3 regions of the Zestomonas ipomoeae genome follow, and region 3 is predicted to be linked to each of the others. Evidence: predicted binding sites of a transcription regulator. Region 3 holds the regulator's gene; each other region holds the start of a gene.

Region 1 (4,915 bases), on a different contig from region 3:
CGAGGACGACAGCCACCGGGCCGAGCTGTCGGCGGCGCTGGCCGATCCTGCGGTCGACCTGGTCGCGTTCGAGCGCGACAAGATCAAGGGCGCGGTGCGCACCGACTTCATCCTCTCGGCGGAAATCATCGTCATCAGCCTGGGCACCGTCACTGGCGAACCGTTGCTGACCCAGCTCGCCGTGCTCGCCGGCATCGCCCTGCTGATCACCGCCGGCGTCTACGGGCTGGTGGCCGGCATCGTCAAGCTCGACGACCTGGGCCTGTATCTGAGTCGGCGCGGCGGCCGCCTGTCCCGCGCCGTCGGCGACGGCATCCTGCGGGCCGCGCCATACCTGATGAAGAGTCTGGCGGTGATCGGCACGGTGGCCATGTTCATGGTCGGCGGCAGCATTCTTGCCCATGGCATTCCCGGCGCCTCGGCGCTGTTCCACGACCTCGCCCATGGCCTGGAAGCCGTGCCCGCCGTCGGCGGCGTACTCGCCACCATCGCCCCGACCCTGCTCGACCTGCTGCTCGGCGTGGTTGCCGGGGCGTTGGCGCTGCTCGGCGTGAGTGCCGTGACGCGCTTGTACCGGGTGGTCAAGCCCGCCTGACGAGGTCAGGCGCCATCCGACGGGGCGAAGCTGAAGCCCGCCGGATACTGGTGGTAGCCGTCGAAATCCTGCTTGCCGAGGGCAATGCCCTCGCTGCGCAGAATCGCGTGCACCATGCTCAGGTGAAAGAAGAAGTTCGGCAGCGCGTAGTGCAGCACGTAGTCGCGGCCGCTGAAGTGGCGCGTGGCGAAGCCGGCCTGGGTGCTGATCGGGGCATGCGCGGCGGCATCGAGGGCCGCCTCCGGTATCCCGGCGAGCGCCGCCAGGGTCGCGTCGATGCGCGCATCCAGCCCGGCGAAGCTGCCGGCATGCCCGGCCAGGCCCGGCGGCGCCTCGCCGAGCAGCGGATAGCAGGCGCGCAAGGCGAAGCCGCAGGCAGTGCAGACCTGCTGCGCCAAGGGAAACATGCCCTCGGCTAGCCGGGCCTGCAGCAATGCGGATTCGGCCGGGCCGTCCCGCTGGGCCTGGCGGGCAACGCGAGCGAGGGAGTCGCGCAGGCGTTGCAGGTAGTGGGTGAAGATCGGCACGCAGGCCGCATGCAGGCCGATGCCCATGGCCGGGTGCGCTCCCGGTGCGTTCATCGCGCCTCTCCTACAAGCCCGCGCAGCGGGGCGAAGCCGAAGCAGCTCAAGCCCGCCAGCGCCAGGCTTGCCAGGTAGGCCCGCAGCACGGGGATGGCCAGATAGGTCAGTGGTCTCGTGGACATGGCCGTTCCAGGGGGACAGTGTTCGCTTCGTTATAGCCGGACGACGGCCCCGATGGTTCGTCGTGCCGCGAAAGCGTGCAGGCGCTCACGCCGTCGACCCGGCCAGGCTCGGCGGCCTGGGGCGCGCAAAGGCGCCAGTCGAAGCGCTCCGGCGCGAAGGTGGCGATCATCTCGCGCGCCTGGTCGACGCCCCAGGCGGCAATCAACAGGAACGGCAGCGGTGCCAGCAGGTGGGCTCGGCCGATGGCGCGCGCTTTCCGGTCGCGGCGAATCGGCGTTGGCTTGAACACCCTTTCACCAAGGGGCGGATACTGCCCGTCGCGCAGAATGCGGTAGCCGCGCAGGCCGATGCTGCCGCCCAGCAGCACGCCGCAGCTCAGCGGCAGGCCGACGAACATCCCCAGCCACAACAGGCTGACGCCGTTGACGCCGAACAGTTCGTAACAGGGCGCGGTGCGGGCAAACTCGCTCAGCCACGGCGTGAAGACCCCTTCCATGAAGGCGACCAGCAGGCCGCCCAGCACCACACCACCGGCGGCGAAACGCAAGCGCTCGGCCAGGGTGTACTGCGGTGCGAATTCAGGCGAACGGGCCATCGGCGGACCGATCCTCGGCGTGGGCGCGTGCGGGAACGGCTGCCCTGCGCGGCCCGCCGCCTGCCGCACGCCGGCTTTGGAGCCACGCGATCAGGGCGGGCAGGACGAGCGCGGCATAGCCGCTGGCGATCACCAGCACACTGCGGTAGGGCAGGCTGGCGAAGCAATTCATCCAGAACACCAGCCAAGCCAGCAGGCAGGCCCAGAGCACGCGATGCGGGGGCTGTCGCGAGAAGGCCTGACCGCAGGCGTTGCCCAGCGCCAGGGCTGCCAGCACATAGAGGGAATGATGGAGTTGCAGGCCGAAGGCGATGTCGCGGCGCAAGGGACCGACAAGCTGCCGATAGCCCTCGACGGCCAGCGAGTAGAGCGCGGCCGCCACCGCCAGTTGCACGACGGTGTAGGCGACGATGAGCAGTAGGCGGCGCGGCATTCGCATCCGGAGTGTCGATGGTCAAGGCTGGCCGGCCATTCTGAGCGGGCGCGGGCGGCGCTGCAAATCCGCCATGCATTCGGGTGCTGGCGATTTGCCGCCTCCCAGCACCGGCAGTCGGCGCTTGCCTGGCCTAAGCTCAAGCCATGCCGCGTTATACCGATACAGAGGCATGGCGGTGACGCCGACAACTCCCACGGGTAATAAATCGACTGGCGCAGCATGGCTGCCTGCGCCTCTAGGGTGGTGAACCATGTTTTCCCTGAAAACCATTCAAGCCCGCTATACCTGGGCGCTGCTTGCATTCATCGGCGTGGTGATGCTGCTGACCGCGCTGGGGATCGGGCGCTTCGTCACGCCGCAACTGAAGGCGGCGGAAGAGGAGCTGGTGCTGCGCAAGGTCAACCAGATCGCCGAGCAGATTCTCGTCGAGCTGTCGCGGGTGCAGGCGCAGTCGCGCAGCATCACCCAGACGGTGGCCCTGCTCGACAGCGACAGCATCGACAAGGTGCTGCCGGGGCTGGTCGACCAGTACGGCGATGCGAAGGTCTTCGGTGGCGGGATCTGGCCGCTGCCGGGCAAGCGCACGGCGGACCGCGACAAGCACAGCACCTTCTACCATCGCGACGGCTCCGGGCAACTGGTGGTCAACACCTACTGGAACTCGCCGGAGTCGCTCAAGTACTACGAGCAGCCCTGGCACCGCAACGGCATGCAGGCGCCGCGCGGCACCTGCGCCTGGGCCGCGGCCTACAAGGACGACGCCAGCGCCCAGCCGCGCACCAACTGTGCCATGGCCATCTACAAGGACGGCGCGGCCTTCGGCGTGTCCACCATCGATGTGACCCTCGGCTTCTTCAACCAGTTGGTGGCGGAGAAGGAGAAGGAGATCCAGGGCCAGGTGATGATCGTCGAGCCGGATGGCAAGATTCTCAGCAACCTGCCGGCCCTGGGCGGCGAGATCGTGCTGCGCAACGTGTCGGAGCTGGCCAGCCAGTCGCCGTTCATCGCCAAGATCCAGGCCTCGCTGGGCGCCGCCGGGCAGTCCGGGGTGTACCAGGGCGAGTACGAGGGCCGCGAGGGCGACGACTACACCTTCTTCCTGCGGCCCATCGAGGGCACGCCCTGGCTGCTGGCGGCGGCGTTGCCGACCGACCTGCTCACCGAGAAGAGCCGCGAAGTGCTGAAGACCCTTAGCCTGCTGCAGATTCCCATGGTGATCCTGCTGCTGGTGCTGATGTTGTTTGCCCTGCGCACGCTGATGAACCGCCTGGGCGTGCTGAAGACCAACATCGATTCGCTGTCGGCCGGCGATGCCGACCTGACCCGGCGCATCGCGCTCAAGGGCGAAGACGAGGTGGACGAAGTCGGCAACTCGGTCAACCGCTTCATCGCCTACCTGCAGAACATGGTCGCCGACCTGGCCACGGCCAGCTCGCAGATCGCCGAGGAGATCGACCAGCTCAAGCAGCAGTCGGCGCAGAGCAACCAGATTCTCGCCCGCCACGCGGCGGAGACCGACCAGGCGGTGACCGCCATCACCGAGATGAACTCCACTGCCGAATCCGTGGCCCGCAGCGCCACGGAGACCGCCAGTTTCACCCAGCGCGCCGATGCCAACGCGCACCAGTCCAAGAGCGTGGTGGACGATGCGTCCAACAGCGTGCGGGCATTGGTCGACGAGGTGGCCAGCGCCACCGAAAAGGTACAGGCGATGCAGAGCGACGCGCAGCGCATCAACGATGTGCTCGGCGTGATCGGCGGGATCGCCGAGCAGACCAACCTGCTGGCGCTGAACGCGGCCATCGAGGCGGCGCGGGCAGGCGACCAGGGCCGCGGTTTCGCCGTGGTCGCCGACGAGGTACGGGCGCTGGCCGGCCGCACCCAGCAGAGCACCTCGGAGATCAACGAAATGCTCGGCCGCCTGCAGCAGGGCGTGAACTCGGCGGTGACGGCCATGGAAAAGACCAAGGCCAGCTGCCAGGCCACTGCCGACAAGACCGCCAAGGTCAACGTCGGCCTCGACGACATGGCCAGCTCCATCAGCCGCATCTACGACCTCAGCAGCCAGATCGCCACCGCCGCCGAGGAGCAGAGCGCGGTGACCGAGGAGATCAACCAGAACATGGTGGCGGTGCGGCAGATGGTCAACGAGCTGATCGAAAGCGGCCAGGCTACCGATCGCAGCAGCGAGACGCTACTGACCTCCAATGGCCGGCTGATCGCCATGGTGCGGCGCTTCAAGGTGCGCTGACCGGGCGGGCGGCCGGGGAGCGAGGCTTGCCGGGGGCGTTCAGGGTGCGCTGGCACCCTGGTAGACGCTCAGCAGCAGGATCAGCAACCACGGCCAGAGGTGCCGGTACCACCGGTCGTGGCGCAGGTTGACCAGCACCGCGAGCCAGCAGGCCAGGCCTACCGGCCACCAGCCGAGCCGGAAAAAGAAGAACGCCAGCAGCACGAAGAAAAAGGACGAGCGGAACCAGGGCAGCGCTGTCTCGTCGGCTGTCGCGAGTTCGGATTGCGGGGGGCGATAGGGGCCGTGGTCAGTCATGGTCAGCTCGGGGAGGACGCGGCGGGCAAGCATA
Region 2 (4,915 bases), on a different contig from region 3:
GGTGACCGGCGACCGCGTGGTCTGGCGGGCCAACAACCAGGGCGGCGGCGTGATAGTCGCGCAGTTGCCACGCCACTCCGAGCTATGCCGCCCGGATACCCGCGGCCAGCTCAAGCCGGTGGCGGCCAACGTCGATCTGCTGGTGATCGTGTTCGCCCCCTTGCCCGAACCCCACGCCAACCTGATCGACCGCTACCTGGTGGCCGCCGAGCACGCCGGCATCGCGCCGCTATTGCTGTTGAACAAGGCCGACCTGATCGACGAGCAGAACGCCGCAGCGCTGGACAGCCTGCTGGCGGTCTATCGCGAACTCGGTTACCCGCTGCTGGAGGTGTCCGCCCACGGCGGCGCCGGCATGGACGACCTGAAGCTGCGCCTGGATGGCCACATCAGCGTGTTCGTCGGGCAGTCCGGGGTGGGCAAGTCGTCGCTGGTCAACAGCCTGCTGCCGGGGGTGGACACCCGCGTCGGCGCGCTCTCGGAACTGACCGGCAAGGGTACCCACACCACCACCACCGCCCGGCTGTTCCATTTCCCGGGCGGCGGCGAGCTGATCGACTCCCCCGGCATTCGCGAATTCGGCCTCGGGCATGTCAGCCGGGATGATGTGGAAGCCGGCTTCATCGAGTTGCGCGACCTGCTCGGCACCTGCCGCTTCCGCGACTGCAAGCACGACCGCGAGCCCGGCTGCGCCCTTTTGAAAGCATTGGAAGACGGCCGCATCAGACCGCAACGCATGGCCAGTTACCGGCACATCCTCGCCAGCCTGCCCGACAAGGACTATTGAGGCCCCGCTACTCGGCAGGCTCGTCGAAGCGCAGGGCGCCGTCCTCGAAGATATTCAGGCGCTCGCGCAACTCGCCCGGCTGCAACGGCTCGTCGGCCGGCAAGGCCGCACGGGCCGGCGGCGCGGCCTGGCCAGGCGCTGAAGCCGGCCCCTCCGCGGCGGGTGCTGCGTCACCCTGCTCCGCACCATCGCCGTCCTGCTCGTTCTCGATGGCGCGCTGGGCCTTCTTGGTCAACACGATGATGTCGATGCGGCGGTTGACCGGGTTGAGCGGATCCTCCCGGTCGAACAGCGCCGAAGATGCGTAGCCTACCACTCGCGCCACCTGCTCCTCCGGGTAGCCGCCGGCGACCAGGGTGCGCCGCGCCGCGTTGGCACGGTTGGACGACAGCTCCCAGTTGCCGAAGTCGCCGCGCCCGACAAAGGGCTTGGCATCGGTGTGGCCGCTGACGCTGATCTTGTTCGGCACCGCGCGAATGGTGTCGGCCATCGCCAGCAGGATGTCCTCGAAATACGGCTGCAGCTGGGCACTGCCGAGGGCGAACATCGGCCGGTTCTCGGCATCCATGATCTGGATGCGCAGGCCATCCTGGGTGATCTCGAACAGGATCTGGTCCTTGAAGCGCTGCAGCATGGGGTTTTCCTCCACCTTGTTCTGCAGCTCCTGGAGCAGCAGCTCCAGGCGTTCCCGCTCGATCTGCTCGGCCAGGCTCTCGACCTGTTCGCTGTCCACCGGCTCCTGGTCCTTCTGCTCGGCCAGCGTGTCGCGGGTTTCCGGATTGAGGGTGCGGTCGGGGGCCGGCGTGGGCGTACCGCCCAGGTCGATGACGTAGGGGCTGGCGCTCTCGGTGAAGCCGATGGGGTCCTGGAAGTAGCCGGAGATCGCCTTCTTCTGCTCCGGCGTGGCCGAGGTCATCAGCCACATCACCAGGAAGAACGCCATCATCGCCGTGGCGAAGTCGGCGAAGGCGATCTTCCAGGCGCCGCCATGGTGGCCGCCGGCGGTCTTCTTGACCCGCTTGACGATAATGGGCTGGTTGTTATCCATGATTCAGGCTCAACTGCCGCGCATCGCCTGCTCGAGCTCGGCGAAGGTCGGCCGGTGGGCCGGCAGCAGCACCTTGCGCCCGAACTCCACCGCCAAGGTCGGCGGCATGCCCGAGGCGGAAGCGACCAGGGTGGCCTTGATCGCTTCGAAGACGTTCAGCTCTTCCTTGGCATCGTGTTCCAGGGCGCCGGCCAAGGGCGCGAAAAAGCCGTAGGAGGCGAGAATACCGAGGAAGGTACCGACCAGCGCGGTACCGACCTTCTCGCCGATTTCCGCGTTGTCCGCCTCCGCCAGTACCGACATGGTGATCACGATACCCAGCACCGCGGCGACGATACCCATCGCCGGCATGCCGTCGGCAACCTTGGATACTGCGTGGGAGGGGTGTTCCAGGTCTTCCTTGAGGCCGGCCAGTTCCATGTCGAACAGGCCTTCCAGCTCATGGGGCGCCATGTTGCCAGACGACATGATGCGCAGGTAGTCGCAGATGTACGCGGTCATGCGCTCGTCCTTCAGCAGGCCGGGATATTTGCTGAAGATCGGGCTGGCCTGGGGGTCTTCGATGTCCGCCTCGATGGCCATCATGCCCTCGCGGCGGCTCTTGTTGAGAATCTCGTAGAGCAGCCGCAGCACTTCCAGATAGAAGGTATGGGTGAAGCGCGAACTGAACATGCCCAGCGACTTCTTGAACACCACCTTGGTGGTGCTGCCGGGGTTCGCCTGGAGGAATGCCCCTAGTGCCGCACCGCCGATGATCATCACCTCGAAGGGGTGGATCAGTGCGGCGATCTTGCCGCCGGAAAGCACGAATCCGCCCAATACGCTGGCGAAGACGACGATGATGCCGATGATTTTGACCATAGATAGGAACTGCTTGTAGAGCCAAGGAAGGGGCTGTTGAAAACGGCCCTTCTAATTATCGGAACTTATGCGCCAGACTATAGCCCCTTCCGCCTAAAAACCAGCGCGACCCGCCGCCATGCCGACTGCAACCCCGCTACCCCGCAGCCTCGAAGCCTGGATCAAGGAACTCGAGAGCGTCCGCCTGCCGGTGCCGGCCAGCAGCCATGAGCCATTGTTGCGCGCGGTCAACGACAACCGTCGATCGCTGCGGGATATCGCCGAGCTGATGCAGGATAGTCCAACCCTGGCGCTGTACGTATTGCGCGAGGCGAACCGCCACACCGGCAGCCTCGGCGAGCCGGCGGAAAGCCTGGAGATGGCCATGACCCGTCTTGGCCTGAAGCGCACCGGGGAGCTGCTCCGGCAACTTCCGGTAGTGCCCACCGAGCAACTGCCGCTGGCGTTGCGGCAATTGCAACTGATCAGCCTGCATGCCTCGCAACAGGCCAATGGCCTGTTCGCCGCGCGGCTGGCGCGTCTGTGGCAGGAAATCCACTGGGGCAGCCTGCTGTTCCTCGCCCCGCTATGGCCCCTCGTGACCGCTTATCCGCAGCTGTTCGCGGCCTGGGAACAGCGCGTGCTGGGCCAGGGCCAGCCGGCCTCCAGCGTCGAGCGCGAGCTGCTCGGCGTACCGTTGCTGCGCATCTGTCTGGCGCTGGCCGAACGCTGGCGTTTGCCGGACTGGATCGTGCAGGGCTATCGCCTGCTGGTGGAGGACCGTCGCCTGCTGGTGAAGGCGCTGCATATTGCCCATGACAACGAGCATCCACTGCACCAGCAGCAGATGCTCGATGCCGACCCGCCGCTGCGCCGCTGGCTGACCCGGCCGGCCAATACCATCCTGCTGGCCAACGGCCTGGCGCTTTCCGCCCATGACGCCTGGGGTGGCCAGCATTGCCTGCGCTGGCAGCGCCTGGCCGGTTTGTACATGCAATTACCACTGCCCGAGGTGCAGCACCTGGTCCACCAGCACGCCGCGCAAAGTGCGCGCCGCCATGCCGGCGACGGGCTCTGGCATCCCGCCGAGGCGCTGCTCTGGCCATGGTCGGCGCGCCGCCTGGCCAAGCCGCCTGCGCCCCAGACTGCGAAGCCCGAAGCCCTCAGCGAATGGCGCCAACGCTGCGCCGAGCTGTTGCGCGAGCCCAGCCCGTTCGCCAACGTGCTGCAATTGACCAGTTGCGCCCGCGACGCCCTGCATGCCTGCGGCATGCAGCGGGTCTTGCTGCTGCTCGCCAATCGCGACCACAGCCGCTTGCAGGCGCAGCAGGCGGTCGGGCTGCCAAAGGACGCAGTCGCTCTCAGCCTTGATCCCAACCAGAGCCAGGTGCTGCGCCGGCTACTTACCCAACCGGCACAGCTACGCCTGACGCCAGCCAATTTCGCGCAGTTCTCCGCCCTGATGCCCGGCGCACTGAAGGCGCTGTTCCCCAGCGAGCACCTGCTGCTGCGCTCACTGGCCAACAACGGCCGGGTGGTCATGCTGCTGCTCGCCGACCAGCAGGGCGCGCCCATTGCCGACAGCAACCTGCAAGCCTTCGGCAAAACCGTGCAGTGCATCGAGCGGGCGTTGAACACCTTTGCCAGGAAGCGTTGACCGCACGCAGCGGCGAAAGCAGCGCGCCGGCCTCGCATTCAGGCTAAAATCCGCCCTTTTCCCAACCTAAGGAGGCCTCCATGTCTGCCTTCTCCGCCCTGCCGCTGGTGATCGAACCCGCCGATCTGGCGAGCCGCCTGGCCGCCCCCGAGCTGATCCTGGTCGACCTTACCAGTGCCGCGCGCTACGCCGACGGCCACATTCCCGGCGCCCGCTTCGTCGACCCCAAACGCACGCAACTGGGCCAGCCCCCGGCCCCTGGCCTGCTGCCACCGCAGGCGCAGCTGGAGGTGCTGTTCGGCGAACTGGGCCACCGCGACGACGCGGTCTATGTGGTCTACGACGACGAAGGCGGCGGCTGGGCCGGGCGCTTCATCTGGCTGCTGGACGTGATCGGCCATGGGCGCTACCACTACCTGAACGGCGGCCTGCATGCCTGGCTGGCAGAAGGGCGCGAGTTGTCCCGCGAGGTTCCGCCGCCCGCCGGCGGCCCGTTGCCGCTGACCCTGCATGCCGCGCCTACCGCCACCCGCGAGTACCTGCAACGCCGCCTCGGCGCCGCCGACCTGGCCGTCTGGGATGC
Region 3 (4,915 bases):
CCAGCTCGCCGACCATGTTCATGATTTCGTCGAGGCGAGCCGTATCGACCCGCACGGTGGTTTCCGCTTCGCTCATCGCACCCGGCTTGTCGCCGGCTGGAGCCGTCGCGGGTGCGGCGGTGCCTGCTGGTTTGGCGGGCTCGGGCGCCTTGGCGGCCGGTTTCTCGGCAGGTTTGCTCGCCGGTGCCGCTGGCTTGGCTGCCGCCGGCGGTGTGGCTGGCTTCGCGGGCGGTGGGGCTGGCGCGGCCGGCTTGGCGGCAGCGGGCGGCGCGGCAGGCGCCTTCGCTTCGGGCTGCTTGCCCTTGCCATGCAGTTGATCGAGCAGCGCTTCGAATTCGTCGTCGGTGATCAGGTCGCTGCTGCTGGCCGGCGCAGCCGGTTCGGCCGGCTTGGCGGCGGGAGCCGCTGGAGCGGGCTCCTCGGGCGCAACGAACTTGCCCTTGCCATGCAACTGGTCGAGCAGCGCCTCGAATTCATCGTCGGTGATCTCGTCGCCACCGGCGGCAGGGGTTTCTGCAACAGGGGGCGCCGGCTTCGGCTCGGCCTGCTTGGCAGCCGGCGCGGCGGCGAACTGCCCCTTGCCATGCAACTGATCCAGCAACGCTTCGAATTCGTCGTCGGTGATCTCGTCGCCGCCCGCTGCCGGCGCTGGCGCACTGGCCGCCGGCGCAGGCTCGTCGCCGAGGGCATCGAGCAGTTTCTCGAATTCACTGTCGGTGATGTCGCTGGATGCCGCCGGAGCGACCGGCTCCGGTTCGGGTTCCGGCTCTGGCTCAGCCTCCACCGCCGGTGCGCTGGCTTCCTCGGCACCGGCCGGCTCGGCCAGGCGCGCCAGGGCCGCGAGCAGTTCGGGGGAAGCCGGTGTCGGTTCGGTGCGCTCGCGCACCTGGCCGAACATTTCGTTAACCGCGTCCAGTGCCTGCAGGACGACATCCATGAGCTCCGAGTCGACGCGCCGCTCGCCCTTGCGCAAGATGTCGAAGACGTTCTCGGCGATGTGGCAGCACTCGACCAGTTCGTTCAGCTGGAGAAAGCCGGCCCCACCCTTGACGGTGTGGAAGCCGCGAAAAATGGCATTGAGCAACCCCGTGTCGTCCGGGCGGCTCTCAAGCTCAACCAACTGCTCGGACAATTGTTCGAGAATCTCGCCGGCCTCTACCAGGAAGTCCTGGAGGATTTCTTCATCGGCGTCGAAGCTCATATGGATGCTCCCCTAAAAACCCAGGCTGGATAGCAGATCGTCGACGTCGTCCTGGCTGGACGCGACGTCTTCACGCTTATCGGCATTAATCTGCGGACCTTCACCTTGGGAGGACGCTTTTTGTTGTTGTTTTTTCTGATCGGCTTGCAATGACTCTTGATCGTGCTGGATGCCGGCGAAGCGATCCACCTGGCTGGCCATCAGCACCAGCTTGAGCAGGTTGCTTTCCACCTCGGTCACCAGTTGGGTCACCCGCTTGATCACCTGGCCGGTGAGGTCCTGGTAATCCTGCGCCAGAAGGATGTCGTTGAGGTGGCTGGAGAGCTTGCCGCTGTCGCGCTCGCTGCGGGTCAGGAACAGTTCGATGCGCTTGGCCAACTCACGAAAACCGTCCGCGCTCATTTCCCGGCGCATGAAACGGCCCCAGTCGGCTCCCAGGCTCTGCGCCTCGTCGTTAAGATCGTTGACCAGCGGAGCGCACTCCTCCACCAAATCCATGGTGCGATTGGCCGCTTTCTCGGTCATCTGCACCACGTAGTTCAGGCGCTCGGTCGCGTCGGCGATCTGCGAGACTTCCTTGGCATGTGGCACCCGAGGGTCGAGCTGGAAGTTGACGATGGCGTTGTGCAGCTCACGGGTCAGCTTGCCGACCTCTTGATAAAGGCCGCGATCACGCACTTTGTTGAGCTCGTGAATGAACTGCACCGCTTCGCTGAAATTGCCTCGTTCCAGGCTATTGACCAGCTCACGGGCATTGGCTTTCAGGGTCGACTCAACGTCACCCAGTTGGGAGTCTTCGTGTTCCATAGCGCCCTCGCGGCAGGCATCAGCCGTTGACCCGCTCGAATATCTTTTCGATCTTCTCTTTCAGTACCTGGGCCGTGAACGGCTTGACCACGTAACCGTTCACCCCGGCCTGGGCCGCTTCGATGATCTGGTCGCGTTTGGCCTCGGCGGTCACCATCAGCACCGGAAGCGTTTTCAGGCGCTCGTCGGCACGCACCGCGCGCAGCAGGTCGATGCCGGTCATGCCGGGCATGTTCCAATCGGTGACGAGAAAGTCGAAGCTGCCACTTTGCAGCATGGGCAGCGCGGTGGTGCCATCGTCGGCCTCTGCGGTATTGGTGAACCCCAAGTCGCGCAGCAGGTTCTTGATGATCCGTCTCATCGTTGAGAAGTCGTCAACGATGAGGATTTTCATGTTCTTGTCCAAGTCGACCTCCGTACAGTCCTAACGCACTCAGTTCCTGAGAACGCCGTTTAATCGCGAAACCGGCTTGCTCTTCAACTTGCCCGCCACTCGCTCAGGCGCGCCCGCAGACGCGCGGCGCACTGGCTGTGCAACTGGCTGACCCTCGATTCGCTGACGCCCAGTACCTCGCCGATTTCTTTGAGATTCAGTTCTTCGTCGTAGTACAGCGCCAAAACCAGGCGCTCGCGCTCTGGAAGGTTCTCGATGGCTTCGGCCAACGCCAGGCGGAAGCGCTGGTCTTCCAACTCGCTCGCAGGCTCGGGTTGCGTACTGCCGCCGTCTTCGCGCAGCCCACCGTGCTCGCCGTCCTGGAGGAGATCGTCGAAACTGAACAAACGGCTGCCCAAAGTGTCGCTCAGAATGCCGTAGTAATCTTCGAGACTCAATTGGAGTTCGGCCGCAACCTCTTGATCTTTAGCGTCTCGACCGGTTCTGGCCTCGATTGCCTTGATGGCGTCGCTCACCATGCGGGTGTTGCGATGCACGGAACGCGGCGCCCAGTCGCCCTTGCGCACCTCGTCGAGCATCGCGCCACGGATGCGGATACCGGCGTAGGTTTCGAAGCTGGCCCCCTTGCCAGCATCGTATTTCTTCGAAGCTTCGAGCAGGCCGATCATGCCAGCCTGCATCAGATCATCCACTTGCACGTTGGCCGGCAGACGCGCCAGCAGGTGATAGGCAATGCGCTTGACCAACGGGGCATAGCGCTCAATGAGTTGATGCTGCGAGTCCTTCGCCTGTGCCTTGTTGTACATACGAAGTCCACTGGCTGCTGTCATACGGATGAATCTGCTACTGGCTGCACCAAGCGCTCGACGAAGAACTCCAGGTGGCCGCGCGGATTGGCCGGAAGCGGCCAAGTGTCGACCTTCTGGGCAATCGCCTTGAACGCCAGGGCGCACTTCGAGCGGGGGAACGCCTCATACACCGCTCGCTGCTTCTGCACGGCTTTGCGTACCGACTCGTCATAGGGAATCGCCCCTACGTATTGGAGGGCCACATCGAGAAAACGATCAGTGACCTTGGTCAGCTTAGCAAAGAGATTGCGACCCTCCTGCGGGCTATGGGCCATATTGGCCAGCACACGGAAGCGGCTCATGCCGTAATCGCGATTGAGCAGCTTGATCAGCGCGTAGGCATCGGTGATCGAGGTCGGCTCGTCGCAAACCACCACGATGACTTCCTGGGCGGCGCGAACGAAGCTGACCACCGCATCGCCGATGCCTGCGGCGGTGTCGATCACCAGCACGTCGAGGTTGTCGCTGATGTCGCTGAAGGCCTGGATCAGCCCGGCATGCTGCTGCGGCGAGAGCTGCACCATGCTCTGGGTGCCGGAAGCGGCGGGCACGATGCGAATGCCGCCGGGGCCTTGCAGGAGCACGTCACGCAGCTCGCATTCGCCGTGAATGACGTCGGCCAGCGTGCGCTTCGGCGTAAGGCCGAGCAGGACATCGACGTTGGCCAACCCCAGGTCGGCATCCAGCAGCATGACCCGCCGACCGAGATCGGCCAGGGCCATGGACAGATTGACCGACACGTTGGTCTTGCCGACGCCGCCTTTGCCGCCGGTCACCGCTATCACCTGTACGGGATGCATACTACCCATGTTCTCTACACACCTTGTCTTGCTGCGACTGAGGCATCGTTGAAATCCTCTGCGCTGACTACCCGGCGCGGCGCGGCGGGTTGTGATACAGGCCGGCGAACAGGTCGGCCATGGCTTCCTCGCTCGGCTCCTCGGGTGCCTGCAAGCTGACGGCCCGGCTCACCAGTTGGTGGCTGCGCGGCAGGTGCAGATCGTCCGGAATGCGCGGCCCGTCCGTCAGGTAGGCTACCGGCAGACGCTGGCCAATAGCCAGCCCCAACACCTCGCCCAGGCTCGCGGCCTCGTCCAGCTTGGTCAGAATGCAACCGGACAGACCGCAGCGCTTATAACTATGGTAGGCCGCCTTGAGCACTTGGCTCTGACTTGTGGCCGCCAAAACCAGATAATTTTTTGCTTTCACCCCCCGGCTGGCCAGGGTTTCCAACTGCATGCGCAAGGCCGGATCGCTGGCCGGCAGGCCAGCGGTATCGATCAACACAACGCGCTTCTTCGCCAACGGCGCCAGGGCCTGGGTCAACGACTGGCCTGGATCCACCTGGGTCACCGAGACATTCAGGATGCGCCCCAGGGTCTTGAGCTGCTCCTGGGCACCGATGCGATAGCTGTCCAGACTGACCAGCGCAATGTGCTGGGCGCCGTATTTGAGCACATAACGGGCCGCCAGTTTGGCCAGCGTAGTGGTTTTACCCATTCCGGCCGGACCGACCAGGGCGATCACCCCGCCCTCCTCCAGCGGTTCCTGCTTCAGCGTCTTGATCGCATGAGCCAGGTGGGCCAGCAGCATGCGCCAGGCCTGGCGCGGCTCCTGGACGTTGGCGACCTTGTCCAGCAGGGCGCGGGACAGTTCGGCGGAAAG

Evidence for each region. The regulator FliA, encoded in region 3, starts transcription of late flagellar genes. The targets are predictions, from matches to a motif close to CTAAAGTTTNNNNNNNNNNNGCCGNTAA.
Region 1: the regulator FliA is predicted to act here: its motif matches at 2,469-2,496, upstream of ACWKV7_RS04075 (methyl-accepting chemotaxis protein).
Region 2: the regulator FliA is predicted to act here: its motif matches at 2,752-2,779, upstream of motA (flagellar motor stator protein MotA).

The regions. Positions count from the first base shown of each region.
Region 1 is NZ_JBSKHQ010000002.1:96,862-101,776, reverse strand. Features, by position in the region: gene ACWKV7_RS04100 (DUF808 domain-containing protein) at 1-595, shown strand, start outside; gene ACWKV7_RS04095 (DUF1993 domain-containing protein) at 601-1,176, opposite strand; gene ACWKV7_RS04090 (hypothetical protein) at 1,173-1,301, opposite strand; gene ACWKV7_RS04085 (hypothetical protein) at 1,283-1,897, opposite strand; gene ACWKV7_RS04080 (hypothetical protein) at 1,881-2,330, opposite strand; gene ACWKV7_RS04075 (methyl-accepting chemotaxis protein) at 2,584-4,584, shown strand; gene ACWKV7_RS04070 (hypothetical protein) at 4,624-4,881, opposite strand.
Region 2 is NZ_JBSKHQ010000003.1:111,765-116,679, forward strand. Features, by position in the region: gene rsgA (small ribosomal subunit biogenesis GTPase RsgA) at 1-787, shown strand, start outside; gene motB (flagellar motor protein MotB) at 795-1,835, opposite strand; gene motA (flagellar motor stator protein MotA) at 1,845-2,696, opposite strand; gene ACWKV7_RS06230 (HDOD domain-containing protein) at 2,815-4,332, shown strand; gene rhdA (thiosulfate sulfurtransferase) at 4,413-4,915, shown strand, end outside.
Region 3 is NZ_JBSKHQ010000001.1:356,783-361,697, forward strand. Features, by position in the region: gene ACWKV7_RS01525 (chemotaxis protein CheA) at 1-1,201, opposite strand, end outside; gene ACWKV7_RS01530 (protein phosphatase CheZ) at 1,214-2,008, opposite strand; gene ACWKV7_RS01535 (chemotaxis response regulator CheY) at 2,028-2,402, opposite strand; gene fliA (RNA polymerase sigma factor FliA) at 2,486-3,232, opposite strand; gene fleN (flagellar synthesis regulator FleN) at 3,229-4,059, opposite strand; gene flhF (flagellar biosynthesis GTPase FlhF) at 4,118-4,915, opposite strand, start outside.